Regions from separate parts of the Microbacterium sp. UBA1097 genome, predicted to be linked through region 2. Evidence: predicted binding sites of a transcription regulator. Region 2 holds the regulator's gene; the other holds the start of a gene.
The links. Region 2 encodes HspR, which represses chaperone genes until heat shock. Its sites were predicted from a motif close to AAGTTGAGTCNNNNNGACTCAACTT; they were not measured.
Positions count from the first base shown of each region.

Region 1: B4F19_RS11235 (Hsp20/alpha crystallin family protein) is a predicted target of HspR. The motif match lies at 3,884-3,908, and genes of this name have one in related genera.

Region 1 covers NZ_DCBW01000046.1:84,294-91,791, forward strand. Annotated here, with positions in the region: gene B4F19_RS11215 (glycoside hydrolase family 3 N-terminal domain-containing protein) at 1-1,342, shown strand, start outside; gene B4F19_RS11225 (CaiB/BaiF CoA transferase family protein) at 1,402-2,595, shown strand; gene B4F19_RS11230 (acyl-CoA dehydrogenase family protein) at 2,579-3,754, shown strand; gene B4F19_RS11235 (Hsp20/alpha crystallin family protein) at 3,959-4,420, shown strand; gene B4F19_RS11240 (DUF2804 domain-containing protein) at 4,519-5,550, shown strand; gene B4F19_RS11245 (MarR family winged helix-turn-helix transcriptional regulator) at 5,663-6,106, opposite strand; gene B4F19_RS11250 (DUF2207 domain-containing protein) at 6,150-7,498, shown strand, end outside.
Region 2 covers NZ_DCBW01000005.1:70,260-77,757, forward strand. Annotated here, with positions in the region: gene B4F19_RS00675 (SHOCT domain-containing protein) at 1-90, shown strand, start outside; gene B4F19_RS00680 (AI-2E family transporter) at 93-1,265, opposite strand; gene B4F19_RS00685 (potassium channel family protein) at 1,310-2,062, opposite strand; gene B4F19_RS00690 (ion channel protein) at 2,157-3,440, shown strand; gene B4F19_RS00695 (DUF998 domain-containing protein) at 3,427-4,521, opposite strand; gene B4F19_RS00700 (heat shock protein transcriptional repressor HspR) at 4,555-5,019, opposite strand; gene B4F19_RS00705 (DnaJ C-terminal domain-containing protein) at 5,041-6,033, opposite strand; gene B4F19_RS00710 (nucleotide exchange factor GrpE) at 6,049-6,705, opposite strand; gene dnaK (molecular chaperone DnaK) at 6,718-7,498, opposite strand, start outside.

The sequences.
Region 1 (7,498 bases), on a different contig from region 2:
GTGCGACCAGCTCGGCGGGGAAGAGGATCCGGGCTTCATCATCGAGCTCGTCGAGTCCGGACAGGTGGAGGAGTCGCGCATTGATGAGTCAGTGCGACGGCTCCTGCGAGTGAAGTTCGACCTCGGGCTGTTCGAGAACCCGTATGTCGACGAGGACGCCGCTGTGGCCGTGGTCGGGGCCCCCGAGTTTCGCGCAGCGGGCCACGCAGCGCAGGCTCGCTCCATGGTCGTTCTCACCAACGGGCGTTCATCTGCGAGTCCCGCCCTGCCGTTGCGGCGCGGCTCCAAGGTCTTCTCGCAGGAGATCTCCACCGAAGCTCTCAAGCGTGCAGGCCTTGTCGCTGTCGCTGAGTCGGCGAACGCTGACGCGATCGTCGTGAAACTCGAGGCGCCGTTTGATCCGCGGGACGAGTATGCGCTCGAGGCAAGTTTTCACGCGGGATCGCTCGAGTTCGCCCCCGAGGTCGGTCAGCGACTGCATGCGCTCAGTGAGCACGCGCCCGTCATCCTCGCTGTCCGGCTCGATCGCCCGGCGATTCTCGAACCGCTTCTGCCGCAGTGCGCGGCGGTCATCGCAGAGTTCGGAGCGTCTGAAGAGGCGCTGCTTGACGTTCTTACCGGTCGCACGCGAGCCGAGGGCAAGCTTCCGTTCGCTATCCCGCGGACCACGCAGGCGGTGCGCACCTCGCGCGTGGATGTTCCGGGGGACTACGCGAGTCCGCTCTTTCCGGCGGGCCAGCCCAGTGCCCCTATTCAGCGACGCGCGCCGCGCAGAACGTACGCCCAAGGGCGGGAGAGCCAGGAGATCATCCTGGAAACGGCGCTCGAGATCATCGAGAAGAAGGGGTACGGCGCAACATCCCTCCGGGACATCGCGGATGCCGTCGGGATGACCCAGGCCGGCCTCCTGCACCACTTCGGGACCAAAGAGAACCTGCTGGTGGAGGTCCTCCGGCAGCGCGATGTCGTCAATTGGCGAATTCTTGCCGCCGAGAACGGTGACGATCCGATGACCCTTCGTGTCGCGCGACACAACGAGACGGTGCCCGCGCTGGTCCATCTCTACGTGAATCTCGAGGCCGCTGCGGCCGATCCCGCCCACCCCGCACACGAGTTCTTCCTGCGTCGCGAGAGCGAGGTTCTCGCGAGCATGCGCCGCGACATCGAGGCAAGGCAGCAGGCGGGTACGTTCCCGGCGGACGTCGATTCCGCCATGGTCGCGCGTGTTTTTCTGGCGGTCTCGGACGGCCTCCAGGCGGAGTGGGGGGTCAATCCCGAGGTCGACCTTTCCGGGACGATCGAGTGGCTCTGGCGCCAGTTCGCGCAGCGAGCTGAGGGCTGACCCGGCTCGCACCGCTCGGTAGGGTTGTCTCACTCTCACCGGGAAGAGCGAGGAAGCGGATGCCTGGTCCGATGCCCCTGGACGGCGTCGTCGTCGCCGACTTCAGCCGCGTGCTCGCGGGGCCGCTCGCGGCATCCACACTCGCCGACCTGGGAGCTGACGTCATCAAGGTCGAGCGCGCCGGTGCCGGCGACGACACCCGGCAGTGGGGTCCGCCGTGGACCGAGAACTCCTCGTCGTACTTCGAGTCGGCCAATCGGGGGAAGAGGTCAATCGCGCTGGACTTTGGTGATCCTGCCGATCTCGAGGTTGCACACCGGCTCGTCGAGCGCGCTGACGTGATCGTCGAGAACTTCCTTCCCGGCAGCCTCGACCGGTTCGGGCTCGATTACGAGAGTGTGCGTGCGCTCAACCCCGCCGTCGTCTATGCCTCGATCACGGGGTTCGGAAGCGATGCCGGCGCCGGCGCGGTCGGCTATGACTTCCTCGTTCAAGCTGTGGGCGGGCTCATGGACATCACCGGGCCGCCTGGCTCGCCGTCCAAAGTCGGCGTCGCGATCGTCGACGTCCTCGTCGCGAAGGATGCCACGGTCGCCATCCTCGCCGCCCTTCATGAGCGCGTCCGGAGCGGGCTCGGACAACACGTCGAGGTCGCTCTTCTCTCGAGCCTGCTCGCGGCGCTGGTGAACCAGGCCTCGGGGTTCCTCGCGACGGGCCACTCTCCGCGCTCGCTCGGTAATCGGCATCCGTCGATCGCGCCCTACGAAGCTCTCGACACCGGCGACGGCGTTCTCGCGCTCGCCGTAGGAAACGACCGGCAGTTCGCGCGGCTGTGCGAGGTTGTGGGAGCCCCCGACCTGGCGACCGATCCGCGCTTCGTCACCAACGCGCAGCGCGTTGCCCACCGGGATGAACTGGCGGCAGCACTCGAGGCGCGCCTGCAAGCCGACGCCGCGGCATCGTGGACGACGCGGCTGATGGATGCCGGGGTGCCGGCCGGCACGATCGGCAGCGTCGCCGACGGCTTCGCTCTGGCAGAGCGGCTCGGCCTTGAGCCTCGGGTGCCGGTCGAAGGCGGTACCGACCAGATTCGATCTCCGTTGCGGTTCACGCGGACACCGATCTGCGGGTACGAACGCCCGCCGCGGCTCGATGAGCACGGTGACGAGATCCGCCGGTGGCTTGCCGGCCCCGATCCGACCGGTCGCGCGAGTGACCTTCCCGAAGGAGACGCCCGTGGCACCCGTGGATGACGTCATCGACATCGCCGACATCGACGCGCTGCTCAGCGACGACGAGCGCGCCACGCGTGATGCGGTCCGCGCCTTCGTCGAGCGGCGCGTGATTCCGCACGTCGGTGACTGGTTCGAGCGGGGCGAGACCGATGATCTGCGGGGCCTCGCGAAAGACCTCGGTCAGCTCGGGGTGCTCGGCATGCACCTCGAGGGATACGGGTGCGCGGCTATGTCGGCCACCGAGTACGGCCTGGCATGCCTCGAGCTCGAGGCTGCGGACTCTGGCATCCGTTCGCTCGTCTCGGTGCAGGGGTCGCTCGCGATGTACGCGATCTGGCGTTGGGGGAGTGAGGAACAGAAGCAGCGGTGGCTTCCGGGTATGGCGGCCGGTGACCTGATCGGGTGCTTCGGTCTCACTGAACCGGATGCCGGCTCAGACCCCGCGAGCATGCGAACCCGAGCCGTCCGCGACGGCGATGATTGGGTGCTCGAGGGTCGCAAGATGTGGATCACAAATGGGTCGGTCGCGGATGTCGCTGTCGTTTGGGCGCAGACCGAGGGTGGCATCCGGGGGTTTCTGGTTCCGACTGACTCCGCGGGGTTCTCAGCGCCGCAGATCCAGCACAAGCTGTCGCTGCGCGCATCCGTGACTTCCGAACTGGTGCTGGATGCGGTGCGCCTGCCCGCGGATGCCGTGCTCCCGGAGGTCCAGGGACTTCGGGGTCCGCTCAGCTGTCTGAACGAGGCGCGATACGGTATCGCCTGGGGCGCGCTGGGTGCAGCGCGATCGGCACTGACCGCCGCCCTGACCTACGCCGCGGAACGGACGCAGTTCGGCAAGCCGATCGCGGCGTTCCAGCTCACGCAGCAGAAGCTCGTCGACAGCGTGGTCGAGTACGAAAAGGGGCTGCTGCTCGCGCTTCACCTTGGTCGCCGCAAGGATGCCGGCGAGCTCACACCGCAGCAGGTGAGCCTGGGCAAGCTCAACAATGTACGGGAGGCGCTGGAGATCTGCCGCACCGCCCGCACGATCCTCGGCGCAAACGGAATCTCCCTCGAGTACCCCGTCATCCGTCACGCCGCGAACCTCGAATCAGTGCTGACATATGAGGGCACCGTCGAGATGCACACCCTCGTGCTCGGGCAGGCGATCACGGGCATTCCCGCGTTCCGCTGAGCCGTCATACCGGGCGGGGAGCGCGGCCGCTCGGGAGCCCGTGGCGCGGGCTCGATCCGCCCTGCGCGAACGGGGGCGAAATCGGCATCCGAAGCTGGCACTCGACAGGCTAGAGTGCTAATCTGAGATCAGTTGAGTCGAGGTGACTCAACTTCTAGAACTCGGTCGGATGCCGCATCCGGCCCCGCTCATGAAGGAGACGAGATGGCAAACTATGACCCGCTCCGCGAGATGGAGCGATTCGCGAACGCACTCTTCGACGGCAACCGGCGCGGACCGCGCCAGATGCCGATGGACCTCTACCGTGACGGCGACCACTACGTCCTCTCGGCCGACCTTCCGGGCATCGACCCGGGCTCGGTCGACGTGGATGTCGACGGTCAGCTGCTGACGATCCGCGCCGAGCGCACACTGACGTCGCAGGAAGGCGTCAAGTGGATCACGCGCGAGCGTGAGGCCGGCAGCTTCCTGCGTCAGCTGAGCCTCGGTCAGGGGATCGACACCGAAGGCATCGCCGCCAGCTACGCGCACGGCGTGCTGACGGTCACGATTCCGGTGAGCCCCAAGGCCAAGCCGCGCAAGATTGACATCGCGACCGACGCGCCCTCGACGATCACGGTCGACGAGTCCCACAGTGAGATCCAGGAGGCCGGCGCCAGCGCCTGACCTGCTCTCCAGAAGCCCCCGGCCCGAGAACGGACCGGGGGCTTCTGCGTGCTCGCTCGGGCGCGAGGATGAATAGTCCCGCATCTAGGCTGGAGCGCGTGTCGACGACGACTCGTTTCCCCAAACAAGACTCTCGCAGTGAGATCACGGCTCCGGTCGAGCTCACCCTTCCCGACGGTCGCCTGAACCCCGCGGCTCTCGGCTGGGCGCGCTCCCCACTGATCCGGACCGGCGGGATTGGGCCGCGCCGGTTCTGGGGGCGCAATAAGCGCTGGGAGTACTGGAACATCATGACGCCGCGATACATCGTGGGTCTCACCGTGTCAGCCATCGACTACGCCGCGGTGCACGAGGTGTGGATCTTCAATCGCGACACCCGCGAGGCTGTCCATCGCGCGGCCACCGTGCTTCCCGCTCGCGGGGTCAGCCTGCCGCCAACGCTGGGTCAGGGTCACGCTTCTGCCCGGGCCAAGGATCTTCGGATCGAGGTCACGGAGGAGCCAGACGGCGTTCGGATGCGAGTCGAGGTCCCACGCGCATCCGTCGATGTTCTCGCCGAGAAGCCTGCGGGGCACGAAAGTCTGGCCGTCGTCGTGCCCTGGACTAAGCGGCGCTTCCAATACACGGTCAAGGATGTCGCGCGTCCCGCACGTGGCACGGTGACGGTCGACGGCACGGTGTACGACCTGCCGGCTGGCGAGTCGTGGGCGGTGCTGGACCACGGTCGCGGGCGATGGCCGTACGACATCACCTGGAACTGGGGCGCGGGATCGGGCCGCTACCAGGGCAGCGTGATCGGGATCCAGGTCGGCGGAAAGTGGACCGACGGCACCGGCGCCACCGAGAACGCGTTTTTCATTGATGGACGGATGCACAAGATTCACGAGGACCTGACCTGGGAGTACGACCAGGCAGACTTCCTGCGTCCGTGGTCAGTGCGCGGCGGCGGTCTTGACGCCCGATTCGTCCCGTTCTATGACCGTGTCGCGCGAACGAACCTCGGCATCATTGCGGCGGCGACGGATCAGTGCTTCGGCGTGTGGTCAGGGGCTTTCACGACGGCTGGCGGCGAAGTCATCCCGTTCGACGGTGTCGAGGGGTGGGCAGAACACGTCCACAACCGTTGGTAGCGGATCACGCCCGGGATCGCCTGCCGCGCCGTTTGCAGGATGAACTGGCGCCGAGGTCTAGAAGAGAGTCGAGACTCCGGGTCTCGTCCTGCGTTCGGCCCGGATGCAGGCTTCAGCAGTCTGACGCGCGGGGGCCGCGGAGCTTCGAGGTGAGCGTGCGGAGCTGTTCGAGTTCGGTGTCGCTCAGGGTTGACATCCGTTCGGCGATGGACCTGCCGTGAGCTGAGGCGACCTTGCGAAAGAGACCGGCACCCCGATCGGTCGCGGTGACCACCGCGCCGCGGCCGTCGTCCGGATCCGAGCACTTGGTCAGCAACCCCGAGGCGACCATCCTGTCGACCAGGCGCGAGACACTCGGCTGGCTGATCAGCATGTTGGATGTCACATCGCGCAGGCGCGCCGACATCCCCGGCGCGCGGGTGACGGTGAGCAGGACGTCGTACTCGCCCTGCGTCAGTTCGCCGACGATGAAGTCGCCACTGATCTCGGCGAGCACTTCGTGTTGCGCGCGGAACAGACTCTCCCAGGCGTCGATCGCCAGTCGCCGGTCCGTCATGCACACCAGAGTACGACCATGCCGGCGCCCGTAGGCTGATCACATGTCAGCTCGGATCCTGACGCGGCGGGCCGTCGGCGCCGCCGCGGCCGCCGCCCTTGCTCTCGTCGCCCTGGTCGCGTGTTCGGTGAGCGTGTCGTTCGGCGACGAGGCTGCCGCTGTGTCGACAGACGTCAACGACTTCGTCTTCGAGAGCATGGCTGCCGACTACACCCTGGGCCGTGCGGACGATGGAACCAGCACGATGACCGTCGTCGAGACATTCGTCGCGGTCTTCCCGGAGTACGACCAGAACCGCGGGATGCGCCGCATCCTGCCCGACTCGTACCTTGGTGCCCCGCTGCACCCTCAGCTCGTGTCGATCACCGACGCCGAGGGAGCCCCGCGGCCCGCCGAGGTCGAGAGCGAGGACGGGGTCTACGTCATGACCTCGCGCGCCGACGACTACGTGCATGGCGCGCAGACCTACGTCTTCACCTACACGCTCGAGAACGTCGCCCGCTTCTTCGACGACACCGGGGTGGACGAGCTCTACTGGAACGTCAATGGTGTCGACTGGGCCCAGCCCTTCGGGTCGGTCTCGGCGACGCTGCATGTGCCGGCAGAACTCGCATCCGCACTCACGGGGGCGGAGTCCTGTTACGTCGGTGCGGCAGGCGCTACCGACCAGTGCCCGATCGCCTCGACGACGGATGCCGACGGCGGCGTGACAGTCACGGCATCCGCCACCGACGTGCTGGCCTACGAGACCGTTACGATCGCCGTGGCCTTCGACGCCGACACCTTTGCGTCCTTCGACAGCTCGTACGTCGCGTCGCCGTTCGGATGGCTGCAGGCTCTCGCGTTTCTCGGCGTGATCGGTTCGTTCGTATGGGCGATCGTCTTCCGGACCAGGATGCTGCGTGACGAGCCCGGGCGGCCGACGATCATCGCCGAGTTCAACCCGCCGCCGCGGATCGACGCGCTGGAAAGCGCGGTGCTGCTGGGAAAGACGACCAAGGCGATCCCGGCTGAAGTGCTCGAACAGGCGGTCGTCGGCAGCATCCGTATCGAGGAAGCCGGTCGCAAACTGTTCGGCGGTCTGAAGCTCAAGGCGGTGCTGCTGGACCCCGCGCGCGCGGACGGTGACGGCTTCCTGCTGCTCCAGGGACTGTTCCCGCACATGACACCCGGCGAGGAGTACGAGTTCGGATCGAACGACACGCGGCTCTCTTCCGCTGCGCGCCGCATCATCAAGGCCGCCGAACGGGAACTCGACACCCGAGGACTTCGGCGTGCGGTTCCCAGCGGCTCGCGGTTCTGGCCGATGTTCGGGTCGATCGTGTTCGGCATCCTGACGATCGTGTTCGGGTTCTTCGCGCTCGGCGCGTTCGTGGACGCCACCATCCCTGT
Region 2 (7,498 bases):
GCCGAACTTCAGAAGCTCGCTGCGCTCAAGGATGCCGGCGTCCTCACCGACGAGGAGTTCGCCGCGGCGAAGGCCAAGCTCCTCGCCTGAACTCAGTCCGAGGGGTCGCTGGGCGGGTCTGAGGGCTCGACCGGCGACCCTTCGTCTGTCGAGCTGTCTGCGGCCGGGGGCTCGTCTTCGTGACGATCTCGCCCGACTGCGCTCTCTGGCGCCGCATCCCGATCACCGCTCAACCACCGGAGAACCTGGGCATTCGGATCGGCTTCGAGAATCAGTGCGCGCACCAAGAGCGTCAACGGGATGGAGAGGATCGCGCCGAGCGGCCCGATGATGAACGTCCAGAAGATGACGGAGAAGAAACTCAGCGTGAGGCTGAGGCTCACCGCGTCAGCGACGAACTTCGGCTGGATGAGAACCTGCAGCACCACGTTGACAACGCTGTAGATCGCGATCACCGCCAGAAGCAGGGGCCAACCCCCGACGACAAGGGCGAGCACGGCCGGCGGGATGAGTCCGAGGACGAACCCGATGTTGGGGACGAAGTTGGTGACGAAAGCGAGAATCGCCCACACTACGGGAGCTGGCACGCCGATGGCCGCGAGCGCTATCCCGTCGATGACTGCGACGATCGCTCCGAAGATGGCGTTGACGATGTAGTAACGCCGCGTCCCGATATTGAACGCGCGGATGCGTGCAAGCGTGTCGGTGACGGAGTCTTGGAACACCGCGCCCAGCCGCCGATAGCGAGCTGCGTCGGCTGCCATGAAGATCACGTAGGCGAGCACGAAGAACAGACCGAGCGCGACTCCGACGACCATTCCCGACACCGACGTCGCGACGCTCAGCAGCCTCGTCGGTTCAAGGAAGGACGACACGGTGTCGGCGGCACGCTGATCCCAGCCCATCGAGGCCAGCCACTGCTCGATGTCGGTCACCGTTGCCTGCAACTGCCCGAGATACTCGACGACCAGACGCGCGAACTGGCTTCCGGCGAACCACAGGAGCAGTGCCATCGCCGTAAGGATGACGTAGGCAAGCACGATGACAGCCGTGGTGGCAGTCCACAGGGGCCATCCGCGTCTGCGCAGCACGCCGTGCAGTGGGTGGCAGATGATCACGATCACGGCTGCGAGTACGAGCGGACCGACGATTTCGCGCGCCCACGAGAGGCCGACCAAGACAATCACCGTCGCGGCGAGGCCCACCAGCACCCGGAGCATGGGTGACAGCGCGGGCGGCGCGGGAGACGGCTGAGCGGAACTCACCGCGCCAGGCTACCGCGGGGCCTTCGAGCATCGGTTGTTGGCGATCACGCCTTCGGCGGTTCGGTGTGCTTGTGGCCGGGGATGACTTTTTCAACGTCTGCCGGAAGACCCTTCACCGCCGCCTCGAGCTGTCGCGAGAGGGCGCGGATCTGGCCCCGAGTGGCTGTCTCTTGATCGTCGTTGCCTCCGACGGCAGCGGCACGTTCGACGAACCACGATGCGGTGGTCGCCGTCACCACTCCGACGACTCCGATACCGACTGTCATCAATACGACGGCGATGACGCGGCCCGCCACGGTTACGGGGTAGAAATCACCGTAACCGACAGTCGTCACGGTAACGAAGGCCCACCAGATCGCGTCCCCGATGTTCAGGATGTTCGCCCCCGGCGCGGCCCTCTCGACATCCAGGACGCCCAGAGAACAGATCCAGATCAGAATCAGGACGGTGCCGCCGGCGAGGATGGAGGCCTGCGTGCGAAGTGCGTCACCCTTGGACATCTTCTGGATCTCGGTCATCGCCTGGATCAGCCGGAGTGGTCTGAGCACCGGCAGCACTACGACTGTGAGATCGAACAGGTGGCCACGAAACCACGGAGCCTTCCGCGGGGCGAGCGCGAGCCGCACGAGGTAGTCGACAGCGAAGATCACCCATGTCAGAGCCATGACTGTGCGCATGACGACGTACTCCGCGCCCTGCAGGTTCGCGATCACCTGCCATGAGTACGCGACGAGAAATGCGAGCGAGGCGATGACCAGCGGCCAGTACGTGATGCGCTGCCAACGCTGTTCGGTCATGTCGCCGAGCGTACTGAACTGAACAACCACCTCTGCGAGCGCTCGCCGAGAGTCCAAGCATCGCGCAGCATTCCCTCGCACTAGGGTGAGCCGCATGGTCACGAACCCGAACCCGTGGGCATTCGCTTCCAGCTCGCGCACGCTCGTAGCCCTGTCGATCCCCGCCGCACTCATCGGCATCCTGTCGGGAGTCATGCTGTGGGCGCTCGATGAAGTCGCGCACCTTGGGGTGCACTGGGTGTGGGAGGCGCTGCCGGAGTCTCTGGGCGCGACCGGCGACTCACCCTGGTGGATCTTCGGCGTTCTAGCCCTCACCGGATTCCTCGTGGGGCTTGTCGTCTGGAAGATGCCGGGCCACGGCGGCCAGGACTCCGCGACCGTCGAGCTCATCGCACCGCCGCAGCCGGTCCGTGCGGTGCCGAGCATCATCGTCGTCATCCTGCTCACGCTCATCGGCGGCGTAAGCCTCGGCCCCGAGAGCCCGATCATCGCGATCAACACGGCCCTGGCGGTGTGGATCGTCTCACGCCTGTGGCCCGCGATCCCTGCTCAGCTGGTCGTGATCCTGACTGCTGCCGGCACGATCGGCGCTCTGTTCGGGACTCCCGTGGCAGCTGCGCTCGTCTTCACCGGCGCCCTCGCCTCCGGCGGAGGAGCGCTGTGGGACAAGCTCTTCCTTCCCCTCGTCGCCGCCGCGACCGGCACAGTCACCTCTCTCGTCCTCGGCGGCGGGCTGGGCGCCGTCGCCAACATCGCTCCGTACACCGATCCACAGGCCATCGACCTGGTCTCGGCATCCGTCATCGCCGCAGTCGGGGCCGCGGTGGCGCTCGTCGGGATCATTGCGTTCAAGGCCCTACATCCGTTCCTGCGCCGACGGATGCCGAACCCGCTGCTTCTGAGCATCGCCGGGGGCCTGCTCCTCGGCGGGCTCGGCGCCCTCGGTGGCCCCTTGACCCTCTTCAAGGGCCTGGAGCAGAGCGCTCAACTCATCGCGCTGGACGGCACGATCGGCTGGGCAGGGCTCCTCGCCGTCGTCGGGATCAAGCTTGCGGCACTCGTGGTGGCCGCATCCTTCGGGTTCCGCGGTGGTCGCGTGTTCCCGGCGATCTTTCTCGGCGTCGCGTTCGGGATGCTGGCCCATACCCTCGTGCCGTCGATCCCATTCGGCCTCGCGATCGCCAGCGGGGTGCTTGGGTTCACGCTTGCCATCGCCCGCGACGGCTGGATCGCCCTGTTCGTCGCCGTCGCGATGGTCGGCGACATCGGCATCCTCGCGATCATGTGCGTGGCGATCCTGCCGACCTGGCTGGTCGTTGCGCGGGCACCGGAGATGATCATCGAGGATCACCCGGCGCCTCTTGTCACGTCGCGTTGATGTCGGTCTCCAAGGCTGCCGCGTTGCGGATGAAGAGGATGATCCACGTGAACACGAGGATGCCCGCGACCAGTTCGACCGCGGTCAGGGTGTAGTAGCGGACCACGAAGAACACCGCGAGCACGACGATCGCGGCGATGAAAAGCCAGCCGAGCGCGACGAACGGGCGAGGAATTCCGGGGATCCAGGCGGGAAGGCGGATCACGAGCACGCCGAACACGACAGCCATGCCCGAGGCGAACGCGGTGTGGATGAAGAAGAACTCGTTGACCGGAAAGACCCCGACAAAGGCGAGGAAGACCCCGACCAGGATGAGGCACAGCCGCACCCACCGGATGCCGTGAGCGTGCGAGGTCGGGATGCCACGGGTCGCGTACCGCGCAAGTGTCGTGACGATGAAGCCCGCCACGATGAGCGTGAGGTTGAACGTCATCGCCGACAGGTCGTTCGTCATTCCCAGCGCGGAAAGGTTGTCTCTCCACCAGTACGGGTCGCTGGCCGTCAGCATCGCCGCCAGCACTCCCTCGATGAGGAACACCGCGAGAATCAGGGCGAGCAGCGACAGATCCATATGCGTGGCCGAGTAGAAGACCAGGTACGCGGTCACCGAGGCCGCGGCAGCCGACAGGGCGAGCAGCGGCAACGCATACACTTCCGCGCCGATGAAGGCGTCCTCAAGAATCACCGCGAGCAGCGTCCACGACAGCAGCGCGATGATGCCGTGGGCGAAGGCAAGCGCCCCGGCATCCAGATAGTCGAGCACCCCGAGGCGGCGAGCGCCGGACTGGCGGGCGTGGAGGACATACCTGCCCGCCGCGAAGGCGAGGATTCCCGCGACCCCCGAGACGATCGCGGAGAACTGGCCCACCGAACCGGGGCCGGATATCGGCGCGCTCTGAAACCGGAAGACGGCCAACGCAACCAGCGCGACAACGACGAACGCGACGGCTCCGACGCCTAGACTGAGCGACTCGAGAGCTCGCTCGTGGTCGGACCCGGAATCCTCGGCGACGACGATGCGGTGAGCGCGGCGCGTGTCGGCCTGCGCCGCGGGCGTCTCAGGTGATGGTGTCGCTGTCACGGCATGAGAGTAGCGCAGCGACCGCACCGCGACTCAGTCGTCGCCGGCCGGGGTGTCGGATGCCGGTGGCAGCGCGTGGCGCGGGCGCCACAGCACGATCTCGGTGGCGCGCCGCACGCGCCGGCCGTGCCGGAGAGTGATCACCGAACCACCTGGCCCCGCAGCGAACACACGAGCCCCGGGCCTGCTGGCAAGTTCCGCTTCGACGCGGGCCTCGAGGTCGCGAACTCGAGTGTGGAGTTCGCGCACCCGGTTTTCGAGCTCAAGGATCCGCGCGATTCCCGGCAGGCTCATTCCCTCACCCGAGAGCCGGGCGATCTCACGCAACTGTTCGACGTGGCGTAGCGAATAGCGCCGAGACCCGCCCTGCGTGCGCGCCGGCACGACCAGGCCGAGCCGGTCGTACTGGCGCAGGGTCTGCGGATGCATGCCGGCGAGCTCGGCCGCTGCCGCGATCGCCAGGATCGGGGCCTCGTCGTCAATCTCGTCTTCGTGCATCCGGATGTCCTCGATGGCAGGTCAGCTAGCAGCGCGAGCGATCAGTTCGGCTCGCGGATTCTCTTTCGGTTCGGCCTCGCGGTACTTCTCCAACGCTTCCCGTGCCGCTCCGTCGACGTGTGTCGGCACCGCGATCTGCACCTCGGCGAGGAGGTCTCCGGTGCCCTTCTGGGTCTGCACGCCGCGGCCCTTCACCCGCAGGACCCGCCCCGAGGGCGTTCCCGGGGCTACGCGCAGCTTCACGGGGTCGCCACCGAGGGTCGGGACCTCGATCGTGGCTCCGAAGACCGCCTCGGTGTAGGTCACCGGGACGACGACCCGCAGGTTGAGTCCGTCTCGGGTGAACACCGGATGCGGGCGCACGGAGACCTGCACGACGATGTCGCCGCTCTCTCCGCCATCCGGCGAGGGCCGACCGCGTCCGCGAAGCCGGATCTTCTGACCATCGGCGACGCCAGCAGGGATCTTGACCTTGAACGGCTGACCGTCCTCGGACTGCAGCGTGATCGTCTCACCCTTGGTCGCGGTGACGAAGTCGATCGTCGTCCGCGCCGTGACGTCGGCGCCGCGCGTGGGACCGCCGTACCCGCGGTAGCCACCGGACGCCTGTCCGAACCGTCCCGAGCCGAACGAGCTGCCGCCGCCCTGACCGAACATCGAGAAGATGTCGTCGAAGTCGGCGCTCTCGTAGCTGTAGCCGCCGCGGCTCTGACCGAACCGGCTGAAGACGTCTTCGAATCCGCCCGCGCCCTGGCCGCCTGCCGTGAAGCGCGCACCCGAGCCCATGGCACGGATCTGGTCGTACTCCTCGCGCTGTTCGGGGTCCGAGAGCACGGCATACGCCTCGCTGATCTCCTTGAAGCGGGCCTCGGCCTTGGCATCGCCCGCGTTCGAGTCGGGGTGGTACTGGCGTGCGAGTTTGCGGTACGTCTTCTTCAGGTCCGCAGCGGAGACATCCTTCGAGACGCCCAGGACCTTGTAGAAGTCCTTATCGAACCAGTCTTGACTGGCCATCGGTTGTCCTCCGTGCTACTCAGCCGGCACGGCGACGACGACCTTCGCGGGGCGAAGCTCGATCGATCCGAGCCGATAGCCGACCTCCACGACCTCGAGGATCGTGGTCTCGGTAGCCCCGGGAGTGGGCTGCTGGAAGATCGCCTCGTGCTGTTGCGGGTCGAAGACCTCGCCGGCTTCGCCGTAGGAGGTGACGCCGAGCCGTTCGGCCACGGAACGGATCTTGTCCGCGATCGCTGAGAAGGGCGTGCCCTCCTCGAGGTCGCCGTGCTTCTCGGCTCGGTCGAGGTCGTCGAGCACCGGAATGAAGCCCTTTGCGACGGCCCCCTTGGCGCGTTCGATCTCGATCTCGCGCTGCTCCTCTGTGCGGCGGCGGTAGTTGGCGTACTCCGCCTGCAGGCGCTTGAGGTCGGTCAACAGTGCCGATTCCAGGTCGGCCAACACGACATCCTCGGCCGCAGCGGCATCGGCCGACTGCGCGGCCCCGAGGATGTCATCCACCGTGAGGTCATCCTGATCGGCACCGGCACCGGCGCCGGCGGCGCCGGAGGAGGTGTCCTCCGACGCTGCCGCGTCACCGTTGTCAGCGCTCGCGCTGTCAGGGGCGCCGTCAGGTCCGACTCCGGAGTCCTTCTCCGAAGGTGTGGGCTCTTCGTCGTCCTTGCGTGCCATGATCTCTTCCGTTTACTTCTTGTCGTCTTCGTCCTCGACGACCTCGGCGTCGATGACGTCCTCGTCGGGGTTGGGGACCTCACCCGAGCCGGGCTCGCTCGCCGCCGGGTCGGGGTGCTCGCCGGCGGCCTGCCCTGCCTGGTAGATGGCTTCACCGAGCTGCGACTGGCTCTGGTTCAGCTTGTCGAACGCAGCCTTCACCGCGTCGTCATCCTCGCCGGCAAGAGCGGTCTTGAGGGCGTCGACATCAGCCTGCACCGAGGTCTTGACCTCGTCGGGCAGCTTGTCTTCGTTGTCCTTGATCAGCTTCTCGATCGAGTACGACAGGGTCTCGGCCTGGTTGCGGGTCTCAGCCGACTCGCGACGCTTCTTGTCTTCAGCGGCGTGTTCCTCGGCCTCGCGCACCATGCGCTCGATGTCTTCCTTGGGCAGCGACGATCCACCGGTGATCGTCATCGACTGCTCCTTGCCGGTGCCCTTGTCCTTGGCGGACACGTGCACGATGCCGTTCGCGTCGATGTCGAAGGTCACCTCGACCTGCGGGATGCCGCGAGGGGCCGGCGCGATGCCGGTGAGCTCGAAGGTTCCCAGCGGCTTGTTGTCGCGGGTGAACTCGCGCTCACCCTGGAAGACCTGGATCGCGACGGACGGCTGGTTGTCGTCGGCGGTCGTGAAGGTCTCGCTGCGCTTGGTCGGGATGGCGGTGTTGCGCTCGATGAGCTTGGTCATGATGCCGCCCTTGGTCTCGATACCGAGGCTCAGCGGGGTGACGTCGATGAGCAGAACGTCCTTG